Regions from separate parts of the Acidovorax sp. GW821-FHT10E04 genome, predicted to be linked through region 3. Evidence: predicted binding sites of a transcription regulator. Region 3 holds the regulator's gene; each other region holds the start of a gene.
What was found. Region 3 encodes FNR, which switches genes on or off when oxygen is low (the NO sensors DNR and NnrR bind a similar motif). Its sites were predicted from a motif close to TTGATNNNNATCAA; they were not measured.

Region 1 (5,737 bases), on a different contig from region 3:
TGCGCGAACTCCCCCTCGCGGCCCCGGGGAAGCAGCACATAGTCGGGGGCAATGCAGGTCTGGCCGGCGTTGAGCAGCTTGCCGTGCGCGATCTTGAGCGCCGCGTCCTGCATGTCGCAATGGCCGTCGATGATGCACGGCGATTTGCCGCCCAGCTCCAGCGTGGTGGGCGTGAGGTGCTGCGCCGCCGCCTGGGCCACCTTGCGGCCCACGGCGGTGGAGCCGGTGAACACCAAGTGGTCGAACGGCAGCGACGCGAACAGCGCCGACAGGTTCGCATCGCCCTGCACCACGCAGAACTCGTCGGGCGAAAAGAACTGCGCCACCAGCAGCGCCAGCTGCGCCGAGGTGTGCGGCGTGAGCTCGCTGGGCTTGAGCATCACGCGGTTGCCCGCCGCCAGCGCGGTGATGGCGGGCGCCAGGGCCAGCTGGACGGGGTAGTTCCACGGCGCGATCACACCGACCACCCCCAGGGGCTGGCGCTGGATCCAGGCACGGGCGGGCTGCAGGTACAGCGGCGTGCGCACTTTCCGGGGCTTCATCCATTTCGCCAGATGGCGCAGCGTGTGCGACAGCAGGGTGCGCAGCACGAAGAAATCGGCCACCTCGGTCAGGCGCGGGGACCGCATGCCGAAATCGGCCTGCACCGCAGCCGCCAGCACCGGGCCGTGCTCGTCGAGCATCTTGGACAGGCGCAGCAGCCGCTCGCGGCGCACCAGCAGCGGCACATCGACATGCTCGCGGCTGGCCTGGCGTTGAAGATCGAAGTGGGCGTGGATATCGGCAGGTGTCATGGTCGGATCATAGAAGACGCCCCGACAGGCGCGCCACGAAAAAACCGGGGAGGCAGGGCGCGGACGGGCCGCGCAGGCGGGGGCGCCGCGCAGTGCAAGAAGGCAGGGTGCGGCGCCGGGTCAGCGCACGTCCCGCGCTTCGACGTCGGTCACCTCGGCGGCGCCGGGCAGGATGCCGCCACGGCGCGACGCGGCCGCGGCCTCGCCGCCGGCATCGTCGGGCGCGGGCGCCGGGCCACGGCGGCCGGACGACCAGCGCTCGGTGGAGCGGAACACGGTGCTGAAACCCGTGCGGGGGTCCATGCGCATCACCCAGGGGGTCACCGGCTGGCCGGTGAGGCGCGCCCAGCCTGCGCGCAGCGCCCACACCAGCGCGAGCACCATCACGGCGACCAGCAGGCTGGCGAACAGCACCAAGCCCATGGCGATGACCACCACCCGCAGCAACAGGCGCACAACGCCCGCAACAAATTCATTCAAACGACACCTCTCCTTCACAACTTGGGGTCGGGATTGCAGCCCTGGCCAGCGCCGCAATCCCTTTCCCGGCCCACATCACTCCTGCGGGGCCACGCCGAACTGGAACACACCCGGCTCCAGCACGGGGTTCACGGTGACCGGAATCACGCTCTTGGGCGGGAAACGCCCTTCCAGCAACAACTTGGACAGCGGGTTCTCGATGCGCTGCTGGATCGCCCGCTTGAGCGGCCGCGCGCCGAACACCGGGTCGAACCCCACCTTGGCCAATTCTGCCAAGGCCGCATCCGACACCTGCAATTCCAAATCCATCTTGGCCAGCCGGGATTGCAGCAGCTGCAGCTGGATCCTGGCGATCGAGGCGATGTGCTGCGCGTCCAGCGCGTGGAACACCACGGTCTCGTCGATGCGGTTGAGGAACTCGGGCCGGAAGTGGTTCTTGAGCTCGCCCCACACCGCTTCCTTGATGTCCTCGGAGTCCTGTCCGACCATGGCCTGGATCAGGTGCGAGCCGATGTTGCTCGTCATCACGATCACCGTGTTCTTGAAGTCCACGGTACGTCCCTGGCCGTCGGTCAGGCGGCCGTCGTCCAGCACCTGCAGCAGCACGTTGAACACATCCGGGTGGGCCTTCTCCACCTCGTCGAGCAGCAGCACGCTGTAGGGCTTGCGGCGCACGGCCTCCGTGAGGTAGCCACCCTCCTCGTAGCCCACGTAGCCGGGCGGCGCGCCGATCAGGCGGGCCACCGAGTGCTTTTCCATGAACTCGCTCATGTCGATGCGCACCAGGTGGTCCTCGCTGTCGAACAGAAAGCCCGCCAGCGCCTTGCACAGCTCGGTCTTGCCCACGCCCGTGGGGCCCAGGAACAGGAACGAGCCCGTGGGGCGGTTGGGGTCACTCAGGCCCGAGCGCGAACGGCGGATGGCGTTGGCCACGGCGGCGATCGCCTCCTCCTGGCCCACCACGCGTTCATGCAGCTTGGCCTCCATCAGCAGGAGCTTGTCCTTTTCGCCCTGCATCATCTTGGCCACCGGAATGCCCGTGGCGCGGCTCACCACCTCGGCAATTTCTTCGGCACCCACCTGTGTGCGCAGCAGGCGGCGGGTGGCGGGGGCGCCGTCCTTGCCATCCTCCTGCGCCTGCGCTTCCTTCAGCTGCTTTTCCAGGTCGGGCAGCTTGCCGTACTGCAGCTCGGCCACCTTGTTGAAGTCGCCCTTGCGGGTGAATTCCTCGATCTGGAACTTGAGCTTGTCGATGGCCTCGCGCACGTGCGCGCTGCCCTGCGCCTGGGCTTTTTCGGACTGCCAGATCTCGTCGTAGTCGGCGATTTCCTTTTGCAGCTTGGCGATCTCTTCCTCGATGAGCGCAAAGCGCTTTTGCGAGGACTCATCCTTCTCGCGGCGCACCGCTTCGCGCTCGATCTGCAGCTGGATCAGGCGGCGGTCGAGCTTGTCCATCACCTCGGGCTTGGAGTCCATCTCGATCTTGATCTTGGACGCGGCCTCGTCGATGAGGTCAATCGCCTTGTCGGGCAGGAAGCGGTCGGTGATGTAGCGGTTGGACAGCTCGGCCGCGGCCACGATGGCCGGGTCGGTGATGTCCACGCCGTGGTGCACCTCGTACTTTTCCTGCAGGCCGCGCAGGATGGCGATGGTCGCCTCCACGGTGGGTTCGCCCACGAGGATCTTCTGGAAGCGCCGCTCCAGCGCGGCGTCCTTCTCGATGTACTTGCGGTACTCGTCGAGCGTGGTCGCGCCCACGCAGTGCAGCTCGCCGCGCGCAAGCGCTGGCTTGAGCATGTTGCCCGCATCCATCGCGCCCTCGGCCTTGCCCGCGCCCACCATGGTGTGCAGCTCGTCGATGAAGACTATTGTTTGCCCCTCGTCCTTGGCCAATTCGTTCAGCACGGTCTTCAGGCGCTCCTCGAACTCGCCGCGGAACTTGGCGCCCGCGAGCAGCGCCGCCATGTCCAGCGACAGCACGCGCTTGTTCTTGAGCGACTCGGGTACCTCGCCGGCCACGATGCGCTGGGCCAGGCCTTCGACGATGGCCGTCTTGCCCACGCCGGGCTCGCCGATGAGCACCGGGTTGTTCTTGGTGCGGCGCTGCAGCACCTGGATGGCGCGGCGGATCTCGTCGTCGCGGCCGATCACGGGGTCGAGCTTGCCGATGCGCGCGCGCTCGGTCAGGTCGATGCAGTACTTGGCCAGGGCGCCGCGCTGGCCCTCGGCCTCGGCACTGTCCATCTTCTGGCCGCCGCGCACGGCGTCGATGGCGGCTTCCAGGCTCTTGCGCGTCAGGCCGTTGTCCTTGGCGATCTTGGCGGCCTCGCCCTTGCTGTCGATCACGGCCAGCAGGAACAGCTCGCTGGCGATGAACTGGTCGCCGCGCTTGATGGCCTCCTTCTCGGTGGCCTGCAGCACGCGGCCGAGCTCCGGGCCGCCCTGCACCTGCTCGTTGCCCTGCACCTGGGGCAGGCGCTTGACGGCGGCCTCGGCCGCCGCCAGCAGGCCGGGCACATTGGCGCCCGCACGCTGCAGCAGCGCCTTGGGGCCGTCGTCCTGCTTGAGCATGGCCACGAGCATGTGCACGGGCTCGATGTAGGCGTGGTCATTGCCCAGGGCGATGCTCTGGGCATCGCTCAGGGCTTCCTGGAACTTGGTGGTGAATTTGTCGAGACGCATGGTGGATGTCCTCCGAATTGCAGAGCACTTGAGGCGGGGTATGCCTGATTTCAAGACACTGCCCCCGCCCACCGATTGACCTGCGTCAGCGAATCATCCAGCCGATGGCTTCCCCATTAGCTACCATTTTTATAGCTTCCAGCGCTTTACCATCAAGCGCTAGCGGCTGATTTCTCTCGAAACTCCGGACCAGGTACCGGCCCAGTGGGCCCGCAGGGCCGTGCGCCGGCCGCCCCGCAAGGCCAGCAACCCCAGAAGGGCAGCCAGCCCACCCAGGCCCCCGGCCGACAGCGTGGGGATCGCCACCGGGCCAGGCGCCAGCAGCACGGGGACGACAGGGTCGTTGATGGTGCCATCCTGCGCGCCAAAGCTGTCGTCCCCCCAGCCACCGTCCGTCACATCGTAGGTCACGGTGTTGCCGCTGATCTGCAGGTTCACGGGGTCGTAGTATCGGCTGGAGGAAGGGCTGTCGGGTGTGGGCCCGTACTTCTTCACGGTGAAGCCCGTGAGGTCTGGAAAGGTCACCGCCACACGCACCGTCTCACCCGGCTGGCAATGGATGAGCCGCAGGCGGAACGCCCCGTGCGGCAAGGTGGCGCCGGGGTACGGCGCCGGCACCGCCACCGGGCCGGTGCCCGCCAGATCCAGCTGACAGCCCGTGCTGCCATCCACCACGCCCACGTTGACGGGCCCCGACCCGGTGTTCGTCGGTGTGGGCAGGGTTTCAAAACGCGCCTGCACGGTGCAGGCGGCCGTCACCGCTGCCGTGGTGTAGGTGCTACCGGCCAGGCTGCCGCCACAGCCCGCCACGGACGCGATGCGGTAACCCGCGCCGGGCGTGACGGTGAAGGCCTGCGTCTGTCCCTGCGCCACGTCGACCGTGCCGGCCGGGCCGATGCTGCCACCCGAGCCCGCCAGGGCCGTGACCGCGTGCCGGACCGTCTGGTCGCGGACCACGGTGATGGTGTACGTCCGGCGGGCCACGCCGTTCTGCGCGAGCACCTCCACCTGGATCACATTGGTACCCGGCACCAGGGCCAGGGGCGGCGTCGCGGAGCTGCTGGCCACGGGCGTGCCGTTCACGGTGATGGAGGCCCCGGCATCGGCGGCGACGGGCGTCAGGGAAAGCGCGGTCACCGCATGCGGCACGCCAGCCGCATACGCCACTACCTGCGGCTGGAACGCGGGGCTGAGGACACCCTGCGACAGCGCCAGGGAGGCCAATGCGGCATCGGCCGACGGGGAGGCATTCATCAGCACCGTGATGCCCGCGATACCGTTGGCAATGGCGACGTCCGGCCTGCCGTCGCCATTGAAATCGGCCACCGCCATCTGCTCGGCCGTGCCTCCGGCGAACCGCGCGACAGGCAGGCCCAGAGCGCCCACCCCGGCCTGCCCGCGCAGGATGGCGATCCCACCCGACGCGTCGGCGCCCACCACGTCGGGCAGCCCGTCGCCATCGAAATCCGCGGCCGCGAGCGCCTTGGCCGCGAGCCCTGCGCCGTACTGTCCCACCACGCCCAGCGCCTGCCCGGGCGCCGCGGCCAGGGACGCGATCTGCGTGCCGGCGGCCGTGAACACCCCCGCCCGCCCCGCGACGCCCCACCCCGCGACCGCGCCCAGCGGGCCAGCCGAGACAGGCAGGTAGACCGGCTCCAGCGGCTGCGAAGCGGCGGACAGCGAAGTGCCCACGGTGCCCGCCGAGGTCGCGGCCACCAGGTCGGTGCGCCCATCCTGGTTGACATCGACCGGCGCGAAGCCCCGCACGCCCTGCCACACCG
Region 2 (5,737 bases), on a different contig from region 3:
GAAACCGATCCCAACTTCGAAGGCCTGTCCATCCGCGTGGAGCGGCACGACTTCACCGGTGTGCGCGACCCGCACGACGAGTTGCGGGCAGCGCACCTGCTGCATCTGGTCGAGGATGCGATTGAATCCGAGACAAGCCATTTTGGCGAGCTGCAGCCTTCCCCCCAGTGGGAACGGCAGTCACCCTCATCCCTGTTCTAAAGAAACCGCGAGGATGCTGCGCGGCTTGCGGGGGGGCGGGTACCCCCAAAGAGACACGCGGCGGTTCGTGGCCGCGCTGAAACCTTGCATGGCGGCCCGGCCGGGGCGCCGCGCCACCACGGGCCCGGCGCCAAAAAGCAGAGGCCATGCGTCCCCGGGGCGCCGCGCCCCACCCCTGGGGGTGGGTTGCTGTGGGGGGCCGGTGTGCTAGCTTTGCCTCCACGCATTGCCTGGATGCGCTGTGGCACATAACTCAACTACTCCATGCCTTTTTCCCGTATTCAGCGGCGCGCCCTGGCGCGCCTGCAACAGCTGGCCTGTCTGGACGTCAACGGTCCGCAGCTCATCGAACCCCTGCTGCATGAGCTGCACCACCTGATCGCCTTCGACACGAGCGGCTACTTCCACCCTGGCAGCGACGGCGCGCTGGATGTGTACATCGAGCCATCGCTGGCGCGTGACTTGATGCACCTGTACTTCGAGCCGCAGGTGAGGGCGAGCGAGCACAAGGTGATCCGCCGCAGCGCCCACGATTTCGCCGCCGCCGTGCGCGACGACCATGGGCCGCAGGTGATGGAGCAGCTGATCACCGTGCCGATGGGCGAGCTGCTGCGCAGCGACTTCTACAACCTGGCGCTGCGCCCCGCGGAACTGCTGGACTGCCTGAGCCTGGTGCTGCGCACGCCACAGGGGGCGGGCGTGGGCGCGCTCAAGCTGTATCGCAGGCCGCAGGCGCCGCGCTTCGGGGCCGAAGACGCAGCCCTGCTGGCCCGGCTGGAGCCGTGGCTGGCGCGCATCCTGCAGCCCGGCGAAGTGGATGCGCACGACAGCGTGGTGCATGAAAGCGCCATGCTGGTGGCCTCGCCGCAAGGGCAGCTGCTGTGGACATCGCCCCAGGCCGACCGGCTGATGGCGCTGGCGTTCGGGCCGCGCTGGTACCGGCGTGCCGAACTGCCGCCCGCGCTCCAGGCGCTGCTGCAGCGCCTGGAACATGCCCGCCAGGGGGGCAGCGTCCGCGCGCCGCCGCAGCTGGACCTGCGCAACGCCAGCGGCGCGTTTTCGCTGCGCGCGACGCTGATGGCCGCCGCGGCCGGCGAAGGCCGGGCGGCGGGCATCCACATCACCCAGCGGGTCTCGCGCGTGGCGCAGCTGCTGCCCGCGTTGCGCGCGCTGGGCCTGCCGCAGCGCCAGCACGAGCTTGCGTACTGGCTCGCGCGCGGCCTGCCCGAGGCGCAGATCGCCACGCGGATGGGCATCAGCGAGAACACCACCACCTACCACCGCCGCCAGATCTACACACGGCTGGGCGTGCAAAGCCGGCTGGAGCTGCAGGACTACCTCTTCGCACCGGCATGAGGGAGGGCACGGCCAGCCGCGCGCACGCGCCCACGCACGCACCACGGACCCGGTGGGCTGGCGCCGGAGTGGAGATGGCCTTGACGGCGGCGCGGCGCACGGCCGCTACCCCGGATGGCCGTCGGCCCGTGGGCGGGACAGCACCGGCCAGTAGCGCACGGCGTACAGCGCAAAGCCTGCCGACCAGAGGGCGGCGGACAGCAGGCTGGCGTGCACCGTCTGCGCGGGGCTGGCGAGCGGCACCGCCACACGCACGGCGGCGGCCAGCAGCACCAGCAGGTAGCAGGCGGTGTCGCAGCGGTCCGCGCGCAGGGGCCGCCCCGTGTGGCCGCGCGCGGTGCGCGTCATCATTCCGATGATGAGACCGCCCACCGCGCCCACCGTCAGGGCGTGGGTGGCCAGGGAGGAGGCCGCCAGGCCCAGGTCGCCCAGGCAGCGAAGCAGCAGGTGCACGGGAATCCAGAGATAGGCCATGTGCAGCACCCAGACCAGCGGCACGCGCAGCGCCGTCCAGGGCTGCCACAGCGCCCAGCGCCAGGTGTGAGCCAGACAGGCGAATGCCGCGATGGTGGCCAGTGGCCATCCGCCCAGGCCCGTGGCGTCCGCGGCGAGCAGGGCCAGCACCGATCCCAGCGCGGCCTTTTCCACGGCAGGCCGCCGGGTTGCTTGCGCACCCGCCACGCCGTTGTTGGTGAACATCGGGATCACGCGCCCGCCCATGACGGCCAGGATGAAAAGAACCACGTCCAGCGCGATCCGGATGCCGAGCCCTGCGGGGACGGGAAAGACGCCCAGCTGCGACAGATGGAAAAGCAGCATGGCGGCGCCCAGCAGCAGGAGCAGCGCCACAAAGAAATAGTTGCGCTGGTTCCGCGCCTTCCAGAACGCAATGCCCAGGCTGGCCGCCGCGGCCAGCGGAAACGCCACGTTCACCACGGCGGCCGTGGCTGCGAAGGGTGTGAGCACCAGAATCCGTCCCGCCACCCACAGGGCGGCCAGCGCACCCAGGCGCCATCCCGTCGGGGTGGGAAGGTTGGTCCAGTTGCGGCCGGCGGTGTAGAGAAAGCCCACGATGACCGCCAGCGCGAAGCCGAACAGCATCTCGTGGGCATGCCAGAGCGGGCCCGCCAGATAGGGGCGGCCCAGCGCGCCGGAGAACTGCAGCGCCCACAAGGGAACGGACAGCGCTGCGAACACGCTTGCCAGCAGGTAGAACGGCCGGAAACCGAGCGCGAACAGGGCCAACCCCCGGGACAGGGCGGGGCGCGGTTCTTCCATGCCGATAGGGAGTGCCATGGCGGTAGGGCCCCGGCCCGGGCTACGCACCGCCGCAAGCGCCGCAGCATTGCCCGCTGCCGTGGCCTGGGGCGCGTTGTTTCTGGATGCGCACGCGCCATTGTGCGGGCCCGTTCTCCAGGTAGCTCCAGGTGAACTGGCCCGGCAGTTCTTCCTGGAACTGGTAGTACAGCGGCCGGGGATCGTGGTCGTTGACCAGGTCCATGGCCTGCCCGGCAGCCAGCTTGCCAAAGGCGAGAAAAATGGACGGATGGCGCTCGCGGGGGGCGATTGCGCGCACGTCGATGGTGGCTGCGGTGGTTGCTTGGTCTTGCATGGTGCTTAAAGATTCATGTTTTATGAATCTATTATGGCGCGTGCCGCCGGAACGTCAATTGATGAGTGTCAATGAATGGATGCCGTGAGGGATGCCGTGATGAATGCCGTCGCCATGCCGAGCCCGGGCAGGCACGGCGCGGTCAAGGGCGGGGCCTGCCTGTGCCTGCGCCCGCCGCAAGCCCGGCCGGCTTCGGCGCCGGGGGCCGTCGCTTGTTCAGGAAAGGGAGGAGGCCGCGGTCAGCTCGCCCAGGTCGCGTTCGAGCAGTGCGGGGTCGCCCAGCTGCAGCTCGATCAGGCGGCGCAGGTGGGTCACGCTGTCCAGGTCGATCCCGCGGCACAGCAGACCGGTGTGCAGCCCCTCCACGTGCGCGACCTCGGTGGACATGGCGATGTGGTTGCCGGTTTCGGCCAAGGGAATGGTCAGCTGGCACAGCATGCCGGTCTGCAGGTTCGCCTGCGCCGGTGCCACCAGCAGCGCGCCCTTGAGCGAAAGGTCCTGCACGTGGACGCTGAAGGCGTCGGTGGACGTGGTCAGCAAGGCCGGCGCGTCAAAGCCGACGCGGACAAAGTGGCGGCGTTCGTGGGGCATCGCTGTCTCCTGGACCGAAGCGGGTGGTGGCACATGCTACTCCAAGCCCGGCGACTGCACGCATTTGCCGGGCACGCCGGGCCGCCGGATGAACCTGCCTCAGGCGGCGTGGGGCGGCGGCGGGCAGCCCGGTTCTGTCGCCATTTGCTTACATCTTTTGCGCGGATTCGGGTTTAGGGTAGGGCGGGCTTTGTTACAAATCAGGGTCCGCGCACCGCAGCCGCACATCGTGTGCTGTTCCGGGCGGTACAAGCAAGGAGTTCCCGATGAAAACCACAACCATGACCACGATGTCCACGATCCGTCTCCTCCTGTCTGGCGCGGCGGCCGCGCTGCTGCTCGCCGCGGCGGGCGGCGCGCATGCGCAGACCTACATCAATGCCACGGTGGGCGGCGAGCTGGCCCCCGGCGTGTACGGCCGCATCAACATCGGCAATGCGCCACCGCCGCCGCTGCTGTATGCCGAGCCGGTCATCATCCACCGCCCCGCGGTCGTGGTGCCGCGCTCGCCGATCTACCTCTACGTGCCGCCCGGCCATGCCAAGAACTGGGGCAAGCACTGCGCGCGCTACAACGCGTGCAGCCAGCCGGTGTACTTCGTGCAGGAGCCGCCACCACGCCGTGGCCCTCCGCACCGGGGCCCTGGCCGCGATGACCGCCGGTGGGATGACGACCATCGCCACGGCGGCAAGCAGGACCGCGACCATGACCGGGGCCGCGGCAACAATGGCAAGGGCCATGGACATGGCCACCGCGACTGACTGATTGACGGACCGCGCGGCGCACCTCCCTGCAAGGCCGCGCCGCGCTGCACCGCGTTTGCGCCATCGCAGACGCGGTGCCGGCACCAGCGGTTAAGCTCGGGCCTCTATGGCCCAAGTCACTTTTTCTCCCCCCTTCACCGCCCCCCAGGATGTCGCCAGCCAGCTGCGGCAGAACGGCTTTGCCGTCCTGTCGCCGGCGGACGTGGCCCGCTGGACGGGCTGCGCCCTGCCGGAATTGCTGGGCCTGAACGGCGACTGGGCGGGGCTGCCCCCCGATGATTTCCTCAAGGACGGCGGGCGCTACCGCCGCCGCCGCCATGCCTGCTTTGTGGTGCAGGACGGGCAGGTGCGGCAGGTGCCGCACCGCGCGCACTGGCAGCCTGTGGAGTACAACGCGCTGCATGGCGGCATGGAGCGCTGGTTTGCCCCCATGGAGCCCGCCACCGTCGCCCGGCCGGTGTGGCAGCAGCTGCTGGCAGCGCTGGCCGGGGTGTCCGATGCCGTGTTTGCGCGCTCCGAGGCGCCTGCATCCTGGTTCGTCGAGGCCCACCAGTTCCGCATCGACACCACCGACGGCATTGGCCGGCCCACCCCCGAGGGCGCCCACCGCGACGGCGTCGACCTGGTGGCCGTGTTCCTCGTGGGGCGCGAGGGCATCAAGGGCGGCGAGACGCGGGTATTCGAGGCGGCGGGCCCCAGCGGCCAGCGCTTCACGCTGACCGAGCCGTGGTCCCTGCTGCTGCTGGACGATGCGCGCATGATCCATGAATCCACGCCCATCCAGCCCCTGGGCGAGGGGGGGTATCGCGACACCCTCGTGGTCACCTGCCGCCGGGGTGGTTTCCAGGGGGCGGATGTGGTCGGGCAGGCCCCTGCGGGCCGCTGAACGCCGGCAAGGGAGTGCGTCCGATTTGATGCGAATCAAGATGCGCGGTATGGTGGGCGTTCAAACTGATGTCCATGGCCGGGCCACAAGCCAGGTCCCACACTCAACTCAAGGAGAAGCACCATGTTCAAGCACATTCTGGTTCCAGTCGACGGTTCCAACACCTCGATGCTCGCGGTCTCCAAGGCCGCGGCCCTGGCCAAGACCTTTGGCAGCGCCGTGACGGCGGTCTACGTGGTCGATCCCTATCCCTTCACGGGCGTGGGGGCTGATTTCGCCTACGGCCAGGCCCAGTACATCAACGCGGCCACCGCCGAGGCCAACAGC
Region 3 (5,737 bases):
CTCCCCTGCCCCACCACGGCGCCACAAGGTGCCGAGCACATGGCCAGGCAATGGGACCCGCCAACGAGCCCCATCAACAAGGCAGTCGAGGCAACCGTTGCAAGCATGGGATTCAGATGATGCGTGAAAAACGCGCGCGGTTGCGGTCTGCCTGCAGATATCGGTCGAAAACCATGGCGATGCCGCGCACGAAGAACCAGCCCATGGCCGTGACCTCGACACCGTCGGGCCTCACCTTGACCAGTCCCTGCTCGGCCATGGTGTCGAGTTGCGCCAGTTCGGCGGAGAAATAGTGCCGAAAATCGAGGAGCCAGGCCTGTTCCATGGGCTCGAACAGCAGTTCTCCCTGGCACATCAAGGACATGATGACGGCACGGCGCACGAGGTCGTCCCGCGTCAGGGCCAGGCCACGCACCACGGGCAGACGCCCCTGGTTCAGCAGGTCGTAGTACTCATCCAGGGTCTTGGCGTTCTGGCTGTAGGTGGCGCCGACCCTGCCAATGGCCGACACGCCCAGGCCGATCAGGTCGCAGTCGGGCTGGGTGCTGTAGCCCTGGAAGTTGCGGTGCAAGCGGCCCTGCCGCTTGGCGACGGCCAGCGAGTCCTCCGGCAGCGCGAAGTGGTCCATCCCCACATACACATAGCCGGCGCCCATGAACGCGTCGAGCGAACGGGAGAGCATCGACACCTTGCCGGAGGCTGCGGGCAGTTCGGCGGAGAGGATGCGGCGCTGGGGCTTGAACCGCTCCGGCAGGTGGGCATAGGCATACAGCGCAATGCGATCAGGCCGCAACTGAACCACCTGCGCCAGCGTGCGGTCGAACGACTCCGGCGTCTGGCGCGGCAACCCGTAGATCAGGTCCACATTGATCGATTCGAAGCCGAGCGAGCGCGCGGATTCCACCAGCGAAAACACCTGTTCGGCGGGCTGGATGCGGTGCACCGCCTTCTGAACCTCGGGGTCAAAATCCTGCACGCCAAAACTCAGCCGGTTGAATCCAAGCTCCGCGAGCACGGCAAGCCGGTCGGCATTGACGGTACGGGGGTCCACCTCGATCGAGTACTCCCCGCCCGGCGCCAGGGTGAAGCTGCGCTGGAGCATCGCCATGAGTTCCCGCAAGCCATCGTCCGACAGGAAGGTGGGGGTGCCGCCGCCCAGATGCAGCTGGCTCACCACCTGCCCCGTGCCGCAGTGCGCCGTGTGCAGATCGATCTCGCGGCTGAGATAGCGCAGATAGACTTCAGCCCGGTCGTGGTGCTTGGTGATGATCTTGTTGCAGGCGCAGTAGTAGCACAGCGACTCGCAAAAAGGGATGTGCACATACAGGGACAAGGGCAGCGCCTTGGTCAGGGTGCCCATGCGGCGCTGCTCGAGGGCGAGGGCGTAGTCCTCCTGGCCGAAGGCTTCCACAAACCGGTCGGCCGTCGGATAGGAGGTATAGCGGGGGCCTGGTACGTCAAAACGGCGCAGCAGGTCAGGCGAAACAGCGGTCATGGGGCGAATCCTTGCGTACACCTTGACTGTGCCGTAAGCTGCCCCCCATGTCCTTGACATGAATCAAGTGATGGAGTGGCCGGAACAGCGACAATTTGATGCATGTCAGTCGCCTGCCCGCCCTCCAAGAGACTCCCTCTTCGGCCATCGGGCGGTATGCTCGAAACCTAACTCCGCCCTGTGCCTATGAACCCGCTCACCATCAAAGTCGCCTGTTCCAATTGCAACCTGCGCGAGCTGTGCATGCCGGTGGGCCTGAGCGAAGAGCAACTGCACCGCATCGACGAGGTCGTTGCAGTTCGCCGCAAGGTGAAGCGCGGCGGTACGCTGTTTCGCAATGGTGAGTCGTTCACCTCGCTTTATGCCATCCGCACCGGCTTTTTCAAGACCTGCGTGGCCACCGAGGACGGACGCGACCAGGTCACGGGGTTCCAGATGGCGGGCGAGATCATCGGCCTGGACGGCATCGTGAATGACCACCACACCTGCGATGCGGTGGCCCTGGAAGACGCCGAGGTCTGCGTCATGCCGTTTGACCGCATCGAGGAATTGTCCCGCGAGGTCACCGCGCTGCAGCACCACGTGCACAAGATCATGAGCCGCGAGATCGTGCGCGAACACGGCGTGATGCTGCTGCTGGGCAGCATGCGTGCCGAGGAGCGCCTGGCAGCGTTCCTGCTCAATCTGGTGCAGCGCCTGCACGCCCGCGGATTCTCGCAGTCCGAGCTGGTGCTGCGCATGACGCGCGAGGAGATCGGCAGCTACCTGGGCCTCAAGCTCGAGACCGTGAGCCGCACCTTCTCCAAGTTTGTGGAAGAAGGCATTGTCGAAGTCAAGCAGCGCCATGTCCGCATCCTCGAGACCGACGCGCTCAAGCGCATCGTGAACAACCAGTCCGCCTGCCACTGAGCAAGGCGAGCCAGGTCCGCCCGTCCCGGCAACGCCTTGCCACCGGAGCCCGGCCGGTGCGCTGTTCAAGGGCAGGATGATGTCTTTCGGCAATCATCAGGGCGCTCGCCTTCGGGCACGGGGCAGCGGTTGAGTTCAAAGGGCGACATTGCCAGCAGCGTGGTCAACGCGCTGGAGGCCATGGTGATGGCCCAGAACGCAAAGAACGCGAGCGTGTAGACGCCCTGGCGCGACAGGGCCAGCGGCTGCCCGAACCAATGCAGGTCCTGCGGGTCCACCATAGCAAAAACCAGCATCTCCATCGCGCCCGCCATCAGAAAGGCGGGCCATGCAATCCACATCAGGCGTTGCGTCCACATCGGGGTTGTCTCCTGGTAAGGCCGCGCAGACCCGCTGCTCGGCCAGGGGTTTCAGCGTGGCTGGTCCTGAACCGGTGTCGCCGCGTGGTTGCGGCCCTTCATGGCCGGGGCCAGGCTCTTCTCCGGAGCCTCCAGCGTCTTGTTGATTTCGATGCCCTGGCGGTAGTAGTCCTCGACGACCACGGGGTCTGGCCGCGAAATCGCCAGCCACAGCGTGACAAAGCCCGCCACGATGACGATGGCAGGGCCGGCGATGATCAGCCAGACGTGGCCGAATTTCCACCAGGGCGCAGCGGTGGCGGGGGCGGAGCCGATGGCTGGATTGGATGGCATGGGTGCTTGCTCCTCAAAAATCTTCTCGGTCATACAACGTCCCCGGGGCCGTGCACCGGGGTGCACGTCGCCTCATCGGGGCACCAGGAATACGGACTTCTCGGTCACATGGGCCGCAGCGCCCACCGCCTGCACATCGAACTGCACGGCATGGGAGCCCGGGGGCGCGGAGCCATACGGTATCTGCAGGCGCACGGCCACCCACCGGGACTCCGCGGGGCCAATGTCCACCTCGGCTTCAGAGGCCACCTCCAGCCCGTCCAGGCCGCGGGCGCCGATGCGGTAGCGCTGGGGGCCTTCGGTGGCGTTCATGATCTGCAGGCGGTAGATATTCTCCAGCTTGCCGCCCGCCACGATGCGCGACAGGGCCGCGCGGTCGCGCACCACATCCACCTTGAGCGGCGTGCGGGTGACCAGGCTGGCCATCATGCCCACGCACAGTGCCACCAGCACGGCGGTGTAGATCAGCACGCGAGGCCGCAGGACGCGCCGCAGGATCTGCGACTGGCTCCAGCGCTGCGCCACGCCGTTCAGCGTGGAAAAGCGGATCAGCCCCCGGGGGTAGTGCATCTTGTCCATCACCGTGTTGCACGCATCCACGCACAGTCCGCAGCCAATGCACTCGTACTGCAGGCCCTTGCGGATATCGATGCCCACGGGACACACCTGCACGCACAGGGTGCAGTCAATGCAGTCGCCCAGGCCCTTGGCCTTGTGGTCGATCGTCTTGTTGCGCGGGCCGCGCGGCTCGCCGCGTTCCACGTCATAGCTCACGATCAGGGTGTCCCGGTCGAACATCGCGCTCTGAAAGCGCGCGTAGGGGCACATGTACTTGCACACCTGCTCGCGCATGTAGCCCGCATTGCCATACGTGGCAAAGCCGTAGAACAGCACCCAGAATATCTGCCAGTTGCCCTGCAGCGCCAGCAGTTCCGCGCCGAGCTCGCGGATGGGCACGAAATAGCCCACGAACGTGAACCCCGTCCACAGCGCCACGGTGATCCATACCACCTGTTTGAGAAACTTCTTGCGGATCTTCTCGAAGGTCCAGGGCCCGTTGTCCAGCCGCAGCCGGGCACTGCGATCGCCTTCGATCTTGTGCTCGATCCACATGAACATTTCGGTGTAGACCGTCTGGGGACAGGCGAAACCGCACCACAGCCGCCCCGCCACGGCCGTGAACAGGAAAAGCGACAGCGCCGAGATGATGAGCAGGCCCGTGAGATAGATGAAGTCCTGCGGATAGAGCACCAGCCCGAAAATATAGAACCGCCGTGCCCCCAGGTCGAACAGCACCATCTGGCGCTGCCCCCACTCGAACCAGGGAAGGCCGTAAAAGACCAGTTGCGTGAGAAACACCATGCCCCAGCGCCAGCGTGCGAACAGGCCACTGATGGAGCGCGGGTAAATCTTCTTCTGCGCTTCGTACAAGGAGACGATCTCGCCCTCGGACGAGGCATCGGATGCAACCGGTGCAATCGGAATGACCTTGCGGGCTGGCCCGCTGGGTGGCTTCATGGTGGTGTCGACCTATTGGCTTGGTGTGTCTTCAGCAATGGGGCAAAAAACCGGGGGCAGCGCCAGGGGGCGCACCACCCGGCCCGGATCAGCGCACCGCGGCAGCCTGCTTGCCGTTGGACAGGCCCCATACGTACGCAGACAGCACGCCGATCTGCGCTTCCGTCAACTTGTCGGCCTGGGCCGGCATCTGGTTGACCTTGCCGTTGTTGACCATGGCGGTAATGGCCGCCTCGCCCCAGCCATGCAGCCAGACGTCGTCGGTCAGATTGGGGGCACCCAGCGCCTGGTTGCCCTTGCCGTCCATGCCATGGCAGGCCGCGCATGCCGTGAACTTGGACTTGCCCAGCGAAGCACGCAGCGAATCGTGCGGGCTGCCCGACAGGCTCAGCACATAGTGCGACAGGTTGCGCACGTCTTCGGGCGTGCCCACTGCGGCCGCCATGGGAGGCATGTTGCCCACACGGCCCTTCTCGATCGTTTCACGGATCTTCTCGGGCGCCCCGCCATGGAGCCAGTCACCGTCCGCCAGATTGGGGAAACCCTTGCTGCCGCGCGCGTCGGAACCATGGCACTGAGCGCAGTTGTTCATGAACAGGCGCTCGCCAATGGCCTGGGCCTGCGGGTCCCTGGCCACGTCTTCCGGCTTCATCGAGGCGAAACGGGCATACAGCGGCTCCAGTTCAGCCTTGGCCTTGGCCATCTCGGCTTCGTATTCGCCCTTCTGCGTCCAGTTCAGCTTGCCGGTGAAACTGCCAAGGCCTGGGTAGGCGGCCAGGTAGCCGAAGCCGAAGACGATGGTGATGACGAACAGCCAGACCCACCAACGCGGCAGGGGGTTGTTCATTTCGACCAGGTCCTCGTCCCAGACGTGGCCCGTGGTGTTGTCGGCCGTGGCCATCACCTTCTTGCGGCCTGCCATCCATAGCAGGATGCCGCAGGCGATGATGCCGACCAGGGTCAGCGTGGTCACAAAGACCGACCAGAAATTGCTGGTGAAGTCACTCATGGGGTGTTCTCGTTCTGGTGGGGGTCAATCTTGTTCAAAGGGCAGCCGAGCGGCCTCGTCAAACCGGGCCTTGTTGCGGCCCCGGTAGGCCCAGACCCAGATGCCGACGAAGCA

Region 1: a site for FNR is predicted at 4,032-4,045, ahead of clpB (ATP-dependent chaperone ClpB). Genes of this name have one in related genera too.
Region 2: a site for FNR is predicted at 3,228-3,241, ahead of AC07OC_RS04700 (DUF2249 domain-containing protein). Genes of this name have one in related genera too.

The regions. Positions count from the first base shown of each region.
Region 1 covers NZ_JBWKMT010000004.1:366,912-372,648, reverse strand. Annotated here, with positions in the region: gene AC07OC_RS15155 (coniferyl aldehyde dehydrogenase) at 1-794, opposite strand, end outside; gene AC07OC_RS15150 (hypothetical protein) at 915-1,274, opposite strand; gene clpB (ATP-dependent chaperone ClpB) at 1,350-3,956, opposite strand; gene AC07OC_RS15140 (IPTL-CTERM sorting domain-containing protein) at 4,116-5,737, opposite strand, start outside.
Region 2 covers NZ_JBWKMT010000001.1:1,031,702-1,037,438, reverse strand. Annotated here, with positions in the region: gene AC07OC_RS04715 (hypothetical protein) at 1-201, shown strand, start outside; gene AC07OC_RS04710 (helix-turn-helix transcriptional regulator) at 466-1,557, shown strand; gene AC07OC_RS04705 (NnrS family protein) at 1,663-2,853, opposite strand; gene AC07OC_RS04700 (DUF2249 domain-containing protein) at 2,876-3,169, opposite strand; gene AC07OC_RS04695 (PilZ domain-containing protein) at 3,386-3,760, opposite strand; gene AC07OC_RS04690 (hypothetical protein) at 4,027-4,521, shown strand; gene AC07OC_RS04685 (2OG-Fe dioxygenase family protein) at 4,631-5,410, shown strand; gene AC07OC_RS04680 (universal stress protein) at 5,534-5,737, shown strand, end outside.
Region 3 covers NZ_JBWKMT010000002.1:408,842-414,578, reverse strand. Annotated here, with positions in the region: gene AC07OC_RS06895 (sulfite exporter TauE/SafE family protein) at 1-107, opposite strand, end outside; gene hemN (oxygen-independent coproporphyrinogen III oxidase) at 113-1,495, opposite strand; gene fnr (fumarate/nitrate reduction transcriptional regulator Fnr) at 1,682-2,404, shown strand; gene AC07OC_RS06880 (hypothetical protein) at 2,470-2,763, opposite strand; gene AC07OC_RS06875 (FixH family protein) at 2,815-3,096, opposite strand; gene ccoG (cytochrome c oxidase accessory protein CcoG) at 3,169-4,614, opposite strand; gene ccoP (cytochrome-c oxidase, cbb3-type subunit III) at 4,703-5,623, opposite strand; gene AC07OC_RS06860 (cbb3-type cytochrome oxidase subunit 3) at 5,648-5,737, opposite strand, start outside.